2 regions of the Arthrobacter sp. SlRoot2-15 genome follow, and region 1 is predicted to be linked to the other one. Evidence: riboswitches for the same ligand, from Rfam matches in the RefSeq annotation. Region 1 holds a riboswitch; the other holds the start of a gene.

Region 1 (7,379 bases):
CACCAAGGTGGACCCCGACGCCGACCCCGCCGCAATCGGCCTGCTCGGCTGCGGCGTCATGGCCGGCCTCGGCGCCGCCATCAACACCGGCAATGTCAAGCGCGGAGATTCCGTCGCCGTGATCGGCTGCGGCGGCGTGGGTGTGGCGGCCGTGGCCGGCGCCGCGCTCGCCGGGGCCACCACCGTGATCGCGGTGGACATCGACGCCAACAAGCTCGAACGCGCCAAGGAACTCGGCGCCACCCACACCGTGGACTCCGCCGCCGTCGACCCGGTCGAGGCGATCCGGGAACTGACCGGCGGTTTCGGCGCCGACGTCGTGATCGACGCCGTCGGGCGTCCCGAGACCTATAAGCAGGCCTTCTACGCCCGCGACCTCGCCGGCACCGTGGTCCTGGTGGGCGTCCCCAGCCAGGACATGACCCTTGAACTGCCACTGCTGGACGTGTTCGGCCGCGGCGGCTCCCTGAAGTCCTCCTGGTACGGCGACTGCCTCCCGTCCCGCGATTTCCCCATGCTGATCGACCTCTACCGGCAGGGCCGGCTGGACCTGGACGCCTTCGTCACGGAACGCATCACGATCGACCAGATCGAGGACGCCTTCGAGAAGATGCACTCCGGCGCCGTCCTCCGCTCGGTGGTGGAACTGTGAGCGGCGCTGCCGGCAGCAGCCTGCGGATCGAGCAACTGGTCACCTCCGGGACGTTCTCGCTCGACGGCGGCACCTGGGACGTGGACAACAACGTCTGGATCCTCGGCAACGAGGAGGAATGCGTGGTGATCGATCCGGCCCACGACGCCGCAGCCGTCGCCGCCGCCGTCGCCGGCCGGACCGTCACGGCCATCCTGCTCACCCACGGCCACGACGACCACATCGCCGCAGTGGGCGCCTTCAGAGATCTGGTCAAGGCTCCGGTTTACCTGCACCGGGACGACTGGATGCTCTGGGACCGGGTCTTCCCCGGGACCCAGCCGGACCGCGGCATCGACGACGGCGACACGTTCGACGTCGCCGGAGCCAGTCTCACGGCACTGCACACCCCGGGTCATTCCCCCGGCTCGGTGAGCTTCCACCTGGCGGGCGAGGGCACCGTCTTCACCGGCGACACCCTCTTCCAGGGCGGGCCGGGCGCCACCGGGCGGTCCTTCAGCGACTTCCCCACCATCATCGAGTCCATCAAGGCCCGCCTGCTCACGCTCCCGGCCGAGACCGTGGTGCGCACCGGGCACGGGGACTCGACGACAATCGGCGCCGAGGCGCCCCAGCTTGCGGACTGGATCAAGCGGGGCCACTGACCCGGTGGGCAGCGGTTCCCTGTTACCCCACTTCGACGTGAATGTGGTCGTCCCGGTGGAACATGCGCCGGCCCTCCGTGCCGTTGAAGAGGACCCACAACACTGATCCGTCCGGCGTGGCACCATCCACTGTGCCCCGGCCGAGGTACCTCCTGTCGGCGGTGACCCGAACCGGCAGGCCGCGTGGGAGTGCCGCCCAGGGCAGGCGCACACCCCGCGTGGCGACGCCGGCGGCGCCCTCCGGCGTGGCCATCAACCGCGTCCCGGCGATGTGGCTGCCGGCGCTCCGGCACTTTTGGCCATGCCGGCGGCCGCGTACGGTTCGAGGTTGTTGAACGTGTAGAGGTGGACGCCGGCCAAAGCGGGCTGGACCGCCGACAGCTCGGACACGAGCCGTTGGGGAGAATAGTTGCCGCCGTCCAGCAGCCGACGGGCGAGCGGTCCCCTGCGGCTGATGAAGCGCAGGGACGGCCCCACTCCGATCTTGGTTGCCAGGGAGACGAGCTTGGTCCGGGGTACGGATCCGGCGACTCCGGCCCACACCGGCAGCGTGACACCCTCGCGGCGCAGCAACTCTACGTACCAGCCGATCCGCGCACCCGAGAAACACATCTGCGTGACCACGCTGGAGGCAAGATGCTGTTTTTCCAGCAGCGCATCGAGCATATGGAGTTGGCTCTGCTGCGGGTGCCCTTCCGGGTAGCCGGCGACGCCCGCTGCAATGCGCCCGCCGGAGATCTCGGCAATGTCCTCCAGCAGGCGGGCGCTGCTCGGGTAGGGGCCGGCTGCCTGCGCCGCGTCGCCGCCGACGGCGAAGACCTCGGTGACCCCGGCAGCCTCGCAGACTTTGAGGATGCCTGCGAGTTCCGCGCGGCCTTCGAGGCTGCGGGCCGCGAGGTGGGGCACCACGCGGTAACCGAGCTGGCCCAGCTGGACCGCCGTTTGCACGGTGGGCTTGACCCCGTGATGCGGAAGGCAGGTGACCGTGAGTTTCGAGCCCGCCGGGAGGGCCGCCTGAACCCTGGCGACGATGCCGTCGGTGGGAACGATTTCCAGCCGCGTGGGAAGCTGCGGATCACTACCGACGGGCCGGGTTGAGGGGGAAGTGGGCGTAAGAGAATTAACCGTCACGAGGTACTCCAAGGAATAGCCGGCGCAAGGCGCCGGAGCGGACAGGCCGGAACGGACGGAACCGGACCCGGCAGGTCATCATGCGAAGCCCCGGATGAGGGGGCTTCGCATGATCGTGGGGACGCGTCAGCGAAGTATGACGGTCCTGTTGCCGGAAAGAATGATTCGTCCTTCGGCATGCCAGCGGACGGCGTTCGTCAGGGCTTTGCATTCGGCGTCCCGGCCCACCGCGACCAGGTCAGCGGGGGTGTAGGTGTGGTCCACCTCGATCACCTGCTGGGCAATGATGGGTCCCTCGTCCAGCTCGGAATTGACGTAGTGCGCGGTGGCCCCGACGGTCTTGACGCCCCGGTCGTACGCCTGGTGGTAGGGCCTGGCGCCCTTGAAGCTCGGCAGGAATGAATGGTGGATGTTGATGGCCCTGCCGGCGAGGCGGCCCGTGAGGTTGTCACTCAGGACCTGCATGTAGCGGGCGAGGACCACCAGCTCCACCTGGTAGCGATCCACCAGTGAGAGCAGCGTTGCTTCGGCGGCGGGCTTGGTTTGCTGGCTCACCGGCACGTGATGGAACGGAATCCCGTGCCAGGTGACGAGATCCTCGTGGTCCTGGTGGTTGGACACGACGGCCACGATCTCCACGGGCAGTTCGCCGATGCGGGCGCGGAAGAGCAGGTCGTTGAGGCAGTGGCCGTATTTGGACACCATGACCAGAATCCTCTCTTTCCGGCCGTGGCGTTCGAGCCGCCAATTCATGTCCCACTCCCCGGCCACCGGAACGAAATCCTGCCGGAGGGCTTCGACGTCAGCGCCCGCACCCGCTGCGACGAAGTGCACGCGCATAAAGAAGTGCTGTTCCTGCCGGTCGCCGAACTGCTTGATGTCGATGATGTTGCAGCCGTGGGCCAGCAGGAATTCAGAGACGGCGTGGATGATTCCGGGTGACTCGGCGCAGTCGAGGGTGAGGACAAATTCCGTGCTGGGCGCCACCGGCTTTTCCAACGCCGGGAGGGAGGACGGGGTGGCGGGTGTGGCTTCTCCGGTGGTCACAGGCTGTCCACCGCCTGGCGTCCGCCTGCGACATCCTGCTCAGACTGAAGTTCGTCCTTGAACGCCTGGTAGCGAGCCAGGTGCGCGGGACGGCGGCGCAGGACGAACCATGCCGCGCCGAGGATGATGAACCAGATGGGGGTCACCAGAAGCGCCGTGAGGGTGTCCGGCTGGGTGGTCAGGGTCCAGAGCACGAAGGCGAAGAAGGCGAAGACCGCCCAGACCATGGGGATGCCGCCGGGCATCTTGAACTTCGAGGCGGCATGCAGGTGCGGGCGGCGCCGGCGGAAGGCGATGTAGCTGGCCAGGATGATCGACCAGACGAAGACGAAGCAGACGGCGGAAACGGTGGTGACCATCTCAAAGGCCTTGCCGATGTTCTCCCCGGCGTACATCAGCACCACACCCGCCAGCAGCAGCACGCAGGAGAGGAATAGCGCATTCTGGGGAACCTTGCGGCGCGACAGGGCACCGAAACGGACCGGCGCGTCACCTTCCTGGGCCAAGCCGTAGACCATCCGGGACGTGGAGTAGATTCCGGAGTTGGCCGAGGACATCGCCGAGGAAAGGACCACCAGGTTGACGACCGTGGCAGCGGCCCCGAGGCCGGCCAGGGAGAACATGGCGATGAAGGGGCTGTGTCCGGCGGCGAACTGGGTCCAGGGGATGACGGACATCAGGATGATGAGGGCGCCCACGTAGAACAGCAGTACACGGATCGGGATGGAGTTGATGGCCCGGGGCAGGTTCTTCTCCGGGTCCTTGGCCTCTGCCGCAGTGGTGCCCACCAGTTCGATGCCCACGAAGGCGAACACGGCAATCTGGAAGCCGGCGACGAAGCCCATGAACTCGTTCGGGAAGAAGCCTCCGTGGCTCCACAGGTTGCTGAAAGTAGCGGGTCCGGCGTCGGACCTGAATCCGCTGAAAATCATGAACAGGCCCACGATAATCAACGCCGCGATGGCGATGATCTTGATCAGCGCGAACCAGAACTCGGTTTCGCCGAAGGCCTTCACCGTGGTCAGGTTCAGCAGCAGCAGGATGGCGACGGTGACCAGTCCCGGTATCCACAGGGGCAGCCCGGGCCAGAGCTCCTGGGAGTAGCCGGCGATGGCGATAACGTCGGCGATGCCGGTGATCACCCAGCAGAACCAGTAGGTCCAGCCGGTGAAGAAGCCGGCCCAGGGGCCAAGCAAGTCCGCCGCGAAATCACTGAAGGACTTGTAGTGGAGGTTGGACAGCAGCAGCTCACCCATGGCCCGCATGACGAAGAACAGCATAAAGCCGATGATCATGTAGACGAAGATTACGGAAGGGCCGGCCGCCGAGATGGTCTTTCCCGAGCCCATAAAAAGGCCGGTGCCGATGGCGCCGCCGATCGCGATGAGCTGGATGTGCCGGTTGCTGAGCTGGCGCTCAAGGTGGGGGGCTTCAACCGGAGCCGAAGGTGGTCGTTGAATCGTCATAAGGAACTCCATCGTTCAAGTGGCACTTCGGTGCCACGATGATTCGGGTTCCTCCCCGCTCTGTCTTGGACCTGAGAGTTTCCGCGTTCCTGCCCCCGCAGACCCGCTTGCACCTTCGGTGAGCCAGGAACGTGCCTGGCTGCTTTCCAGAGTTGCCTCGCCGCGGCGGTACATGGGCCTGAGAGATTCCTGGGGAGGATTTGCTCCTACGGCGCCTGCTGTATGTACCGGCAGGACTCTCCCGCCGCAGATCATAGGCATGTTCATTTGTGAATGTTACGGACGGCCCAGTGGCGTGGAGGTTAGCTCCGAACAAAGCGCGCCGTCGTGGGTGCGGTGCCCCGGATGTGCCGGGACCTGCACCCACCATGGCCGGATCACCCTCGAAGGACATCGTCCGGCCGACTCAGTGTGTGATGGATCACTCGGGAAAGTCAAGCCCCGCAAATGTGACATTGCCCGGCGGCCGCATTGTTGCCCCTCCCCGGGATGGCGTGTACGGTGTGAGGCGAATCACCACATTCGAATATGCCTTTCGAGCCGTGGCGGGAGAGTCCTCCCCGTCACCAACGGGCAGGCGCCGTAGGAGCAAATCCTCCCCAGGAATCTCTCAGGCCCATGTACCGCCGCGGCGAGGCAACTCTGGAAAGCAGTCAGGAAAGTTCCTGGCTCACCGACGGTGCAAGCGGACAACGGTCCGCGGAATCTCTCAGGTCCAATACAGAGCGGGGAGGAACCCGGTCCCTTCCGGCGCCTTGCGCCGGCCAAACCTTGGAGTTCCTCTTGACGGTTCAATCTCTTTCATCCAATTTCGCTGACCGCCATATTGGCGCCCGCCGCGAGGCCGACGTCGACACCATGCTGAAGGCTGTCGGCTACGACAGTGTCGACGGCCTGGTGGATACTGCTGTCCCTGATTCAATCCGCCAGGAAAAGCCCCTCACCCTGGCCGCGGCGCTGAGCGAAGTCGAAGTCCTCGCCGAGCTGCGCAAGCTGGCCGCCAAGAACAAGACCGCCGTGCAGATGATCGGCCAGGGCTACTACGACACCGTCACCCCGGCCGTGATCCGCCGCAATATCCTCGAAGCCCCGGCCTGGTACACCGCCTACACGCCGTACCAGCCCGAGATCTCGCAGGGCCGGCTCGAGGCGCTGCTGAACTTCCAGACCATGGTCCAGGACCTCGTGGGCCTGCCGATCGCCAACGCCTCGCTGCTGGACGAAGCCACCGCCGTCGCCGAGGCCGTGCTGATGATGCGCCGGGCAAATAAGAACAAGTCCGCTCACGACGGCAAGACCGTCCTCGACGCCGACTGCCTGCCGCAGACCATCGCCATCGTCCAGGGCCGCGCCGAGGCCCTCGGCTTCGAGGTTGAGGTCGCCGATTTGTCCAAGGGCCTGCCCGAGGGTGTCATCAACGGCGTTGTGCTGCAGCAGCCGGGCGTTTCCGGCCGGGTTTGGGACCAGTCCGGTGTGATCGCCGAGGCCAAGGAGCGCGGCGCACTGGTCACCGTGGCCGCGGACCTGCTTGCCCTGACCCTCATCACTCCCCCGGGCGAGCATGGCGCGGACATCGCCGTCGGCTCGACCCAGCGCTTCGGTGTCCCGCTGTTCTTCGGCGGCCCGCACGCCGCCTACATGGCGGTGCGCGAGGGCATGGAACGCACGCTCCCGGGCCGGATCGTCGGCGTATCCAAGGACAACGCCGGCATCCCCGCCTACCGCCTGGCGTTGCAGACCCGCGAGCAGCACATCCGCCGGGAGAAGGCCACCTCCAACATCTGCACCGCCCAGGCGCTGCTGGCCATCGTGTCCTCTTTCTACGCCGTCTACCACGGCCCGGACGGGCTGAAGGCAATCGCCGAGGCCGTCCACAACAACGCCCGCGCCCTGGCCGCCACACTGAAGATTGCCGGCCGCGAACTGGCAAGCGATTCCTTCTTCGACACCATCACGGTCCGGGTGCCGGGCAAGGCCGCGAAGGCCATCGCCGCCGCCGAGGCCCGGGGCATCAACCTGCGGCTCATCGACGCGGACACAGTTGGCGTGTCCGTCGATGAAACCACGACGCCGGAAGTCCTCTCCGCTGTGGTCGTCGCCTTTGGCGCCGGTCCGCTCGTGGAGGCCAAGGGCTTCGAACTGCCCGACTCGGTGCTGCGCACCTCCGACTACCTGCAGCACCCGGTCTTCAACACCCACCGATCCGAGACCCAGCTGCTGCGCTACATCCGCCGCCTCTCGGACCGGGACCTCGCCCTGGACCGCACCATGATCCCGCTGGGTTCCTGCACCATGAAGCTGAACGCCACGGCCGAGATGGAGGCGATCTCCTGGCCGGAGTTCGCCTCCATCCACCCCTTCGCGCCGGACTCCCAGACCGAAGGGTGGCGCGAACTCATCAGCGGCCTCGAGGCTGACCTCGCCGAAATCACCGGCTAC
Region 2 (7,379 bases), 2.3 Mb from region 1:
CCATCGCCAGTCCGGACTCCGACGGCGACTGGCCCTCGAGCAGCTGCAGGTGCTGGGCGAGGAAGAGAATAAAGCCGTTGTAGGAAAACAGCGCCAGCACGTTCGCCGTGATGGCGGTGCTGAAGACCGGGTTGCCAAAGAGGCTGAGGTCCAGCAGGGGAGCCGTCGCCGGCGAGGCTGCTAGCCGGCGCTGGCGGCGGACGAAGGTGTACCCCATCAGGAGACCGACGCCGAGGGCGGCCAGCGCCTCCGGTGCCGGGCCGTGGGTCGCCAGGATCTTGATGCCGTACACCGCCGGGACCATGGCCAGCAGGGACAGGGCGATGCTGGGTACGTCCACGGGGCCGGGCTTCGGGTCGCGGGATTCCGGGATCAGCGCCGGACCGAGGGCCAGCAGCGGCAGGATGATGGGCACCGCGACGAGGAGAACCGCACCCCACCAGAGGTGCTCCACCAGCCAGCCGCCCAGGATGGGGCCCAATGCCGCGCCGCCGGAGAAGCCGGCGGCCCAGATCGCCACCGCGAGCCGCCGCCGGTTGGGCTCCGGAAAGATGTTCCGGATCAGCGACAGGGTGGATGGCATCAGCATGGCGCCGAAGAAACCGAGCCCGGCCCGGCCGGCGATCAGCCACTCCGCGCCGGGTGCAAAGGCCGTCACCGCGGAGACGGCCGCAAAGCCCGTGCTGCCGACCAGCAGCAGCCGCCGGCGGCCAATCCTGTCACCCAGGCTGCCAATCGCCACGAGCAGGCCGGCCAGGACCAGCGGGTACGAGTCAACAATCCAGAGCAGTTCCACCCCGGTGGCATCCAGGCTTCGGGCAATCGCGGGCAGCGCGAACGTCAGGGCCGTGTTATCCACGGCCACCAGCAGCACCGGGAACATCAGCAGGGTGAGCGCCAGCCAGTCCCGCCAGGGCGCGCGCGGCTCCGGGGCCGTGGCGGTGCGGTCAGGGTCCGGCAGGAATATGGTGCTCATAAAAGATAACTGTACCGTCTGGACGGTATAGTTAAGAAATGCGCGTCCCGACAGGCATGATGTAATCCATGGCCAGAAAACCCGTCGCCCGCGAAGCCGTCCTCGACGCCTTCGAATCCCTGCTCATCGCCGAGGGGGAACGCGCCGCGACGCTGGATGCGGTGGCCAGGCTGGCAGGTGTCTCCAAGGGCGGCCTGCTGTACCACTTCCCGAACAAGGAAGCCATGATCGCGGTGTTGCTCGAGCGCCTGGACCGGCTGCTCGCCGAAGACCTGGATGCCATGGCCGCCGCGCCGGAGGGGGCGGCGGCGTACTTCATCAAATCCTCCGTGTGGGCCGACACCCCGCTGGACCGGGTGTTTGTGGCCGCTACCCGGCTGGCCGAAGTGGCGCACGCTGAGACCCTGCAGCGGATGGCCGGGGTCCAGGCCAGCTGGCTGGCACTGCTCGCTGCCGACGTCGGACCTGCGATGGCCAAGGCTGTGCTGTACATGGGGGATGGGCTGTACTTCAACGCGATGCTCGCGCGGGCTCCCGGCGGGGCGCCGCCGGAGGTGGCCGGCGACGTCGACGGCCTGCTCGCCGCCGTCGAACGGCTGCGCGGCTGAGTGGGCGCTCCAACCCGGGGAGGCTCCCGCAGGTGTGGCGGGTTGGTGCGGGAGCGTCCCATCAGGGGGCCTGCGGCGGCACCCGAAGCGTGACCCGAACCGCTCCGTGCGCCGGAGTTTGCGGACGTGCCTCCGGCATAGGACAATGGGACTTGTGACTGCGGTCACGAGCAATTGAATATGCCTTTGATCTGCGGCGGGAGAGTTCTGCAAGTAGGTACAAGCAGGCGCCGTAGGAGCAAACCCTCCCCAGGAATCTCTCAGGCCCATGTACCGCCGCGGCAAGGCAACTCTGGAAAGCAGCAGGCACGCCCCGGGCGCGCCGTGCTCACCGACGGTGCAAGCGGAGCCTCGCGAAAGCGGTTGCGCGGAAACTCTCAGGTCCAATACAGAGCGGGGAGGAACCCGAATCAATGTGGCGTACCCTGCGCCGCCTTAGTTATGGAGTTCCTTGTGACTGTTACCTCAGCCTCCACGTCCTTCGTTGACCGGCACATCGGCGCCCGCCGCCAGGCCGACGTCGACACCATGCTGAAGGCTGTCGGCCACGACACCGTCGACGCGCTGGTGGACACCGCCGTTCCGAAGGACATCCGCCAGGACTCCGACCTGGCGCTCGCCGCGGCACTGAGCGAAGTCGAAGTCCTCGCCGAGCTGCGCAAGCTGGCCGCCAAGAACAAGACCGCCGTGCAGATGATCGGCCAGGGCTACTACGACACCGTCACCCCGGCCGTGATCCGCCGCAATATCCTCGAAGCCCCGGCCTGGTACACCGCGTACACGCCGTACCAGCCCGAAATCTCGCAGGGCCGGCTCGAGGCGCTGCTGAACTTCCAGACCATGGTCCAGGACCTCGTGGGCCTGCCGATCGCCAACGCCTCGCTGCTGGACGAAGCCACCGCCGTCGCCGAGGCCGTGCTGATGATGCGCCGGGCCAACAAGAACAAGACGGCCCACGACGGCAAAACCGTCCTCGACGCCGACTGCCTGCCGCAGACCATCGCCATCGTCCAGGGCCGCGCCGAGGCCCTCGGCTTCGAAGTTGAGGTCGCAGACCTGTCCAAAGGCCTGCCCGAGGGCGTCATCAACGGCGTTGTGCTGCAGCAGCCGGGCGCTTCCGGCCGCGTGTTCGACCACACCACCGTGATCGCCGAGGCCAAGGAACGCGGCGCGCTCGTCACGGTGGCGGCGGACCTGCTGTCCCTGACCCTCATCACCTCCCCGGGCGAGCAGGGTGCGGACATCGCCGTCGGCTCCGCCCAGCGCTTCGGCGTCCCGCTGTTCTTCGGCGGCCCGCACGCCGCCTACATGGCCGTAGCCAAGGGCCTCGAGCGCTCCATGCCCGGCCGCCTCGTCGGTGTCTCCAAGGACAACGCCGGCATGCCCGCCTACCGCCTGGCGCTGCAGACCCGCGAGCAGCACATCCGCCGCGAGAAGGCCACCTCCAACATCTGCACGGCCCAGGCGCTGCTGGCCATCGTGGCCTCGTTCTACGCCGTCTACCACGGCCCGGACGGGCTGAAGGCGATCGCCGAGACCGTCCACAACAACGCCCGCACCATCGCCGCCTCGCTCAAGGGCGCCGGCCTTAACGTGCTGCACACCTCGTTCTTCGACACTGTCACCGTCTCGGTTCCGGGCAAGGCCGCGGAGATCATCGCCGCCGCCGATGCCAAGGGCATCAACCTGCGTTCCATCGATGCCGACACGGTCGGCATCTCCGCCGATGAGGCGACGACGGCGGCAAACGTTGCCGACGTCGTCGCCGCCTTCGGCGCCACGGTGGTTGATTCCGTGGAAGGCTTCGCCCTGGACGCCGCCGTCGAGCGCACCTCCGACTACCTGCAGCACCCGGTCTTCAACACGCACCGTTCCGAGACCCAGCTGCTGCGCTACATCCGCCGTCTCTCGGACCGGGACCTCGCGCTGGACCGGACCATGATTCCGTTGGGTTCGTGCACCATGAAGCTGAACGCCACGGCCGAGATGGAAGCGATCTCCTGGCCGGAATTCGCCTCCATCCACCCCTTCGCCCCCGACTCCCAGACCGCCGGCTGGCGCGAACTGATCGAGGACCTCGAAGCCCAGCTGACCGAAATCACCGGCTACGACCAGGTCTCCATCCAGCCCAACGCCGGCTCCCAGGGCGAGCTCGCCGGCCTGCTCGCGATCCGCGGCTACCACCACTCCCGCGGCGAAGCTCAGCGCAACGTCTGCCTGATCCCGGCCTCCGCGCACGGCACCAACGCCGCCTCCGCGGTGCTGGCCGGCATGAAGGTCGTCGTCGTGGCCACCGCCACCGACGGCACCATCGACCACGCGGACCTCACCGCCAAGATCGAGGCCAACAAGGACGCCCTGTCCTGCATCATGATCACCTACCCGTCCACGCACGGCGTCTACGACGCCGACGTCCGCGAAGTCTGCGACGCCATCCACGCCGCCGGCGGCCAGGTCTACATCGACGGCGCCAACCTCAACGCCCTCGTCGGCCTGGCCCAGCCGGGCCAGTTCGGCGGCGACGTCTCACACCTGAACCTGCACAAGACCTTCTGCATCCCGCACGGCGGCGGCGGGCCCGGCGTCGGCCCGGTCGCGGCCAAGGCGCACCTGGCCCCGTTTATGCCGGGCAACGCAGCCGACCCCGCCAACGGGGCCGAAGGCACCCCGATCTCCGCATCCCGCTACGGCTCCGCCGGCGTCCTGCCGATCTCCTGGGCGTACGTGAAGCTCATGGGCGGCCAGGGCCTGACCGAGGCCACCAAGTCCGCCCTGCTCGCGGCCAACTACATCGCAGCCCGGCTCAACGACTCCTTCCCGGTGCTCTACACCGGCGAAGGCGGCCTGGTGGCCCACGAATGCATCCTGGACCTGCGCGAGCTCACGGCCAAGACCGGCGTCACCGCCGAGGACGTCGCCAAGCGCCTGATCGACTACGGCTTCCACGCCCCCACCCTGGCGTTCCCCGTGGCGGGCACCCTGATGGTCGAACCCACCGAATCCGAGGACCTCGGCGAGATCGACCGGTTCATCACGGCAATGATCGCCATCCGCGCCGAGATCGACCAGGTGGCGCACGGCGAGTTCAGTGTGGAGCACAGCCCGCTGCGCAACGCCCCGCACACCGCCGCTGCGGTCATCAGCACCGAGTGGACCCGCGAGTACCCGCGCGAGCAGGCAGTCTTCCCGGTCCACACGCTCAAGCAGGACAAGTACTTCCCGCCGGTCGGCCGGATCGACGGCGCCGCCGGCGACCGCAACCTGATCTGCTCCTGCCCGCCGCTGTCCGAATTCGAAAACTAAGGATTGTTGATGACTGAGAACTACACGGCCCTTTACGAAGAGCACAAGAAGCTCGGCGCCTCCTTCACCGACTTCGGCGGCTGGCAAATGCCGCTCAAGTACAGCTCCGAACTCGCCGAACACCACGCCGTCCGCAAGTCCGCGGGCCTGTTCGACCTCTCCCACATGGGCGAAGTCTGGGTCACCGGCACCGATGCCGCCGCATTCCTGGACTACGCCCTCGTGGGCAAGATCTCCGCGATGGCCATTGGCAAGGCCAAGTACTCGCTGATCTGCAACGAGGACGGCGGCATCATCGATGACCTCATCACCTACCGGCGCGGCGACCAGAAGTTCCTGGTGGTTCCCAACGCCGGCAACGCCAAAGTCGTCGCCGAGGCCCTGGCCGAGCGCGCTGCAGGCTTTGACGTCACGGTCGAGGATGCCTCCGCGGCAACCTCGCTGATCGCCGTCCAGGGCCCCAAGGCGGAGGCCATCCTGCTCCGTCTGGTCCCCGCGGCCCAGCACGATCTCGTCACCGGACTGAAGTACTACGCCGCCGTCGAGGTCCCGTTCATGTTCGGCGGGGCCAGCCAGGACCTCCTGCTGGCCCGCACCGGCTACACCGGCGAGGACGGCTTCGAAATCTTCGTCGCCAACGACGACGCCGCCACCCTCTGGCAGGCGCTGGTCGCCATCGCCGAAGACGGCGAACTGACCCCTGCGGGCCTCGCCTCCCGCGACTCGCTCCGGCTCGAGGCCGGCATGCCGCTCTACGGCAACGAGCTCTCCCTGGACGGCGACCCGTTCGCAGCCGGCCTTGGCCCCGTCGTCGCGCTGTCCAAGGAAGGCGACTTCGTTGGCAAGGCAACCCTGGCCGCCAAGAAGGAAGCCGGCGCCGGAGCCACCACGGGCCGGAAGCTCGTCGGACTCAAGGGCCTCGGACGCCGGGCCGGCCGCGGCCACTACCCTGTCCTGAAGGACGGCAATGTTGTCGGCGAGGTCACCTCCGGCCAGCCGAGCCCGACCCTGGGGTACCCCGTTGCGATGGCGTACGTGGACGTCGAGTTCACCGACCCCGGCACCGCCCTGGACATCGACCTGCGCGGCAAGAACGAGCCGTTCGAAGTTGTCGCGCTGCCTTTCTACAAGCGCCAAAAGTAGCCCTTCCGGTCCCGGAGCCGTGGCTGGCTCCGGGACCGGCGGGCCCCGGCTTCGGGGCCGGCCGGCCATGAGTTTTCACGCGTGCTCGCTCGTTCCTCGCTTAGACGCACGCTTTCGAAAACCCAGACCGGCCGGCCCCTCGTGGACAGCTCACCCTCCGTTCCAATCACCTCGGGCGACGCTTTCGAACGCCAAGGCGCTGGAGCCAGTGCCGCCTACCGCGGCTCGGCTCTCGAAGATATCGACGGCCACTGTTTCTTTCCGGAGAACGGCGGACGGGTTTTGAAACTGTTGGCCTCCGGAACTGAACTGGGCGATAGCGGCAGGGGACCGGATTCCGGAAGCGTGCGTCTAAGCGGGGGCCCACGCCGTCAGGGTTCCCTAGCCGAGCTTGCGAGGTTAGGGAGACGGTGGGGAGGACGAGCGAGCACGCGGAGGAATTCGGTTTCCGGCCGCGGAACCCGACCGAGGTCGGTACATAACCCGGCCACAATTGATTTAGCACCAACGACCACTCCAAGAATTAGGAAAAACACATGGCAAAAGTTGCCCCTGAACTGCAGTACTCCGACGAGCACGAGTGGGTTGCGCGGGAGGCCGGGAACGTTGTGTCTATCGGCATCTCCGCCGTCGCCACAGATGCTCTCGGCGACATCGTCTACGTGGACCTGCCCGAGGTGGGCGCCACGGTGACCGCGGGGGAGACCTGCGGCGAGGTCGAGTCAACCAAGTCGGTCTCCGACCTGTACGCACCGGTCACCGGCGAGGTCACCGAAACCAACCCCGCCGTCGTCGACGATCCCTCGCTGATCAACAGCGACCCGTACGGTGCCGGCTGGCTGTTCAAGGTCGCCGCCGAATCGGACGGTCCGCTGCTCTCCGCCCAGGAATACGCGTCCAAGAACGGCGGCGAACTGTGAGCACCCCCGCAACTGAAACGAGCTTCAAGCAGGTCGTGTCCCCGTCGCTGGATGCGGAGCTGTCCGCGCTGGATCCGGAGATCGCCGTGCGGATCGATGCGGAGCTGGGCCGCCAGCGCGACGGCCTGGAGATGATCGCCTCGGAGAACCACACCGCGGTGGCCGTGATGCAGGCGCAGGGTTCGGTGCTGACGAACAAGTACGCCGAGGGCTACCCGGGCAAGCGCTATTACGGCGGCTGCGAGCACGTCGACGTGATCGAGCAGCTCGCGATCGACCGGGTCAAGGCCCTGTTCGGCGCCGGGTACGCGAACGTCCAGCCGCACTCCGGCGCGCAGGCGAACGCCTCGGTGATGCACGCGCTGATCCGTCCGGGCGACACGATCATGGGCCTGAACCTGGCCCACGGCGGGCACCTGACGCACGGCA

The links. Region 1 has a riboswitch for glycine ahead of gcvP (aminomethyl-transferring glycine dehydrogenase). Riboswitches for the same ligand answer to the same signal wherever they lie in the genome.
Region 2: another riboswitch for glycine. It lies ahead of gcvP (aminomethyl-transferring glycine dehydrogenase); the one in region 1 lies ahead of gcvP (aminomethyl-transferring glycine dehydrogenase).

What each region holds. Positions count from the first base shown of each region.
Region 1 is NZ_AP046058.1:3,469,531-3,476,909, reverse strand. Features, by position in the region: gene AC6I9V_RS16165 (S-(hydroxymethyl)mycothiol dehydrogenase) at 1-652, shown strand, start outside; gene AC6I9V_RS16160 (MBL fold metallo-hydrolase) at 649-1,296, shown strand; gene AC6I9V_RS16155 (methylenetetrahydrofolate reductase) at 1,549-2,427, opposite strand; gene purU (formyltetrahydrofolate deformylase) at 2,554-3,426, opposite strand; gene AC6I9V_RS16145 (amino acid permease) at 3,471-4,940, opposite strand; glycine riboswitch at 5,097-5,194, opposite strand; glycine riboswitch at 5,477-5,576, shown strand; glycine riboswitch at 5,577-5,674, shown strand; gene gcvP (aminomethyl-transferring glycine dehydrogenase) at 5,724-7,379, shown strand, end outside.
Region 2 is NZ_AP046058.1:1,169,441-1,176,819, reverse strand. Features, by position in the region: gene AC6I9V_RS05275 (MFS transporter) at 1-976, opposite strand, end outside; gene AC6I9V_RS05270 (TetR family transcriptional regulator) at 1,045-1,584, shown strand; glycine riboswitch at 1,772-1,870, shown strand; glycine riboswitch at 1,872-1,986, shown strand; gene gcvP (aminomethyl-transferring glycine dehydrogenase) at 2,038-4,887, shown strand; gene gcvT (glycine cleavage system aminomethyltransferase GcvT) at 4,897-6,030, shown strand; gene gcvH (glycine cleavage system protein GcvH) at 6,567-6,950, shown strand; gene glyA (serine hydroxymethyltransferase) at 6,947-7,379, shown strand, end outside.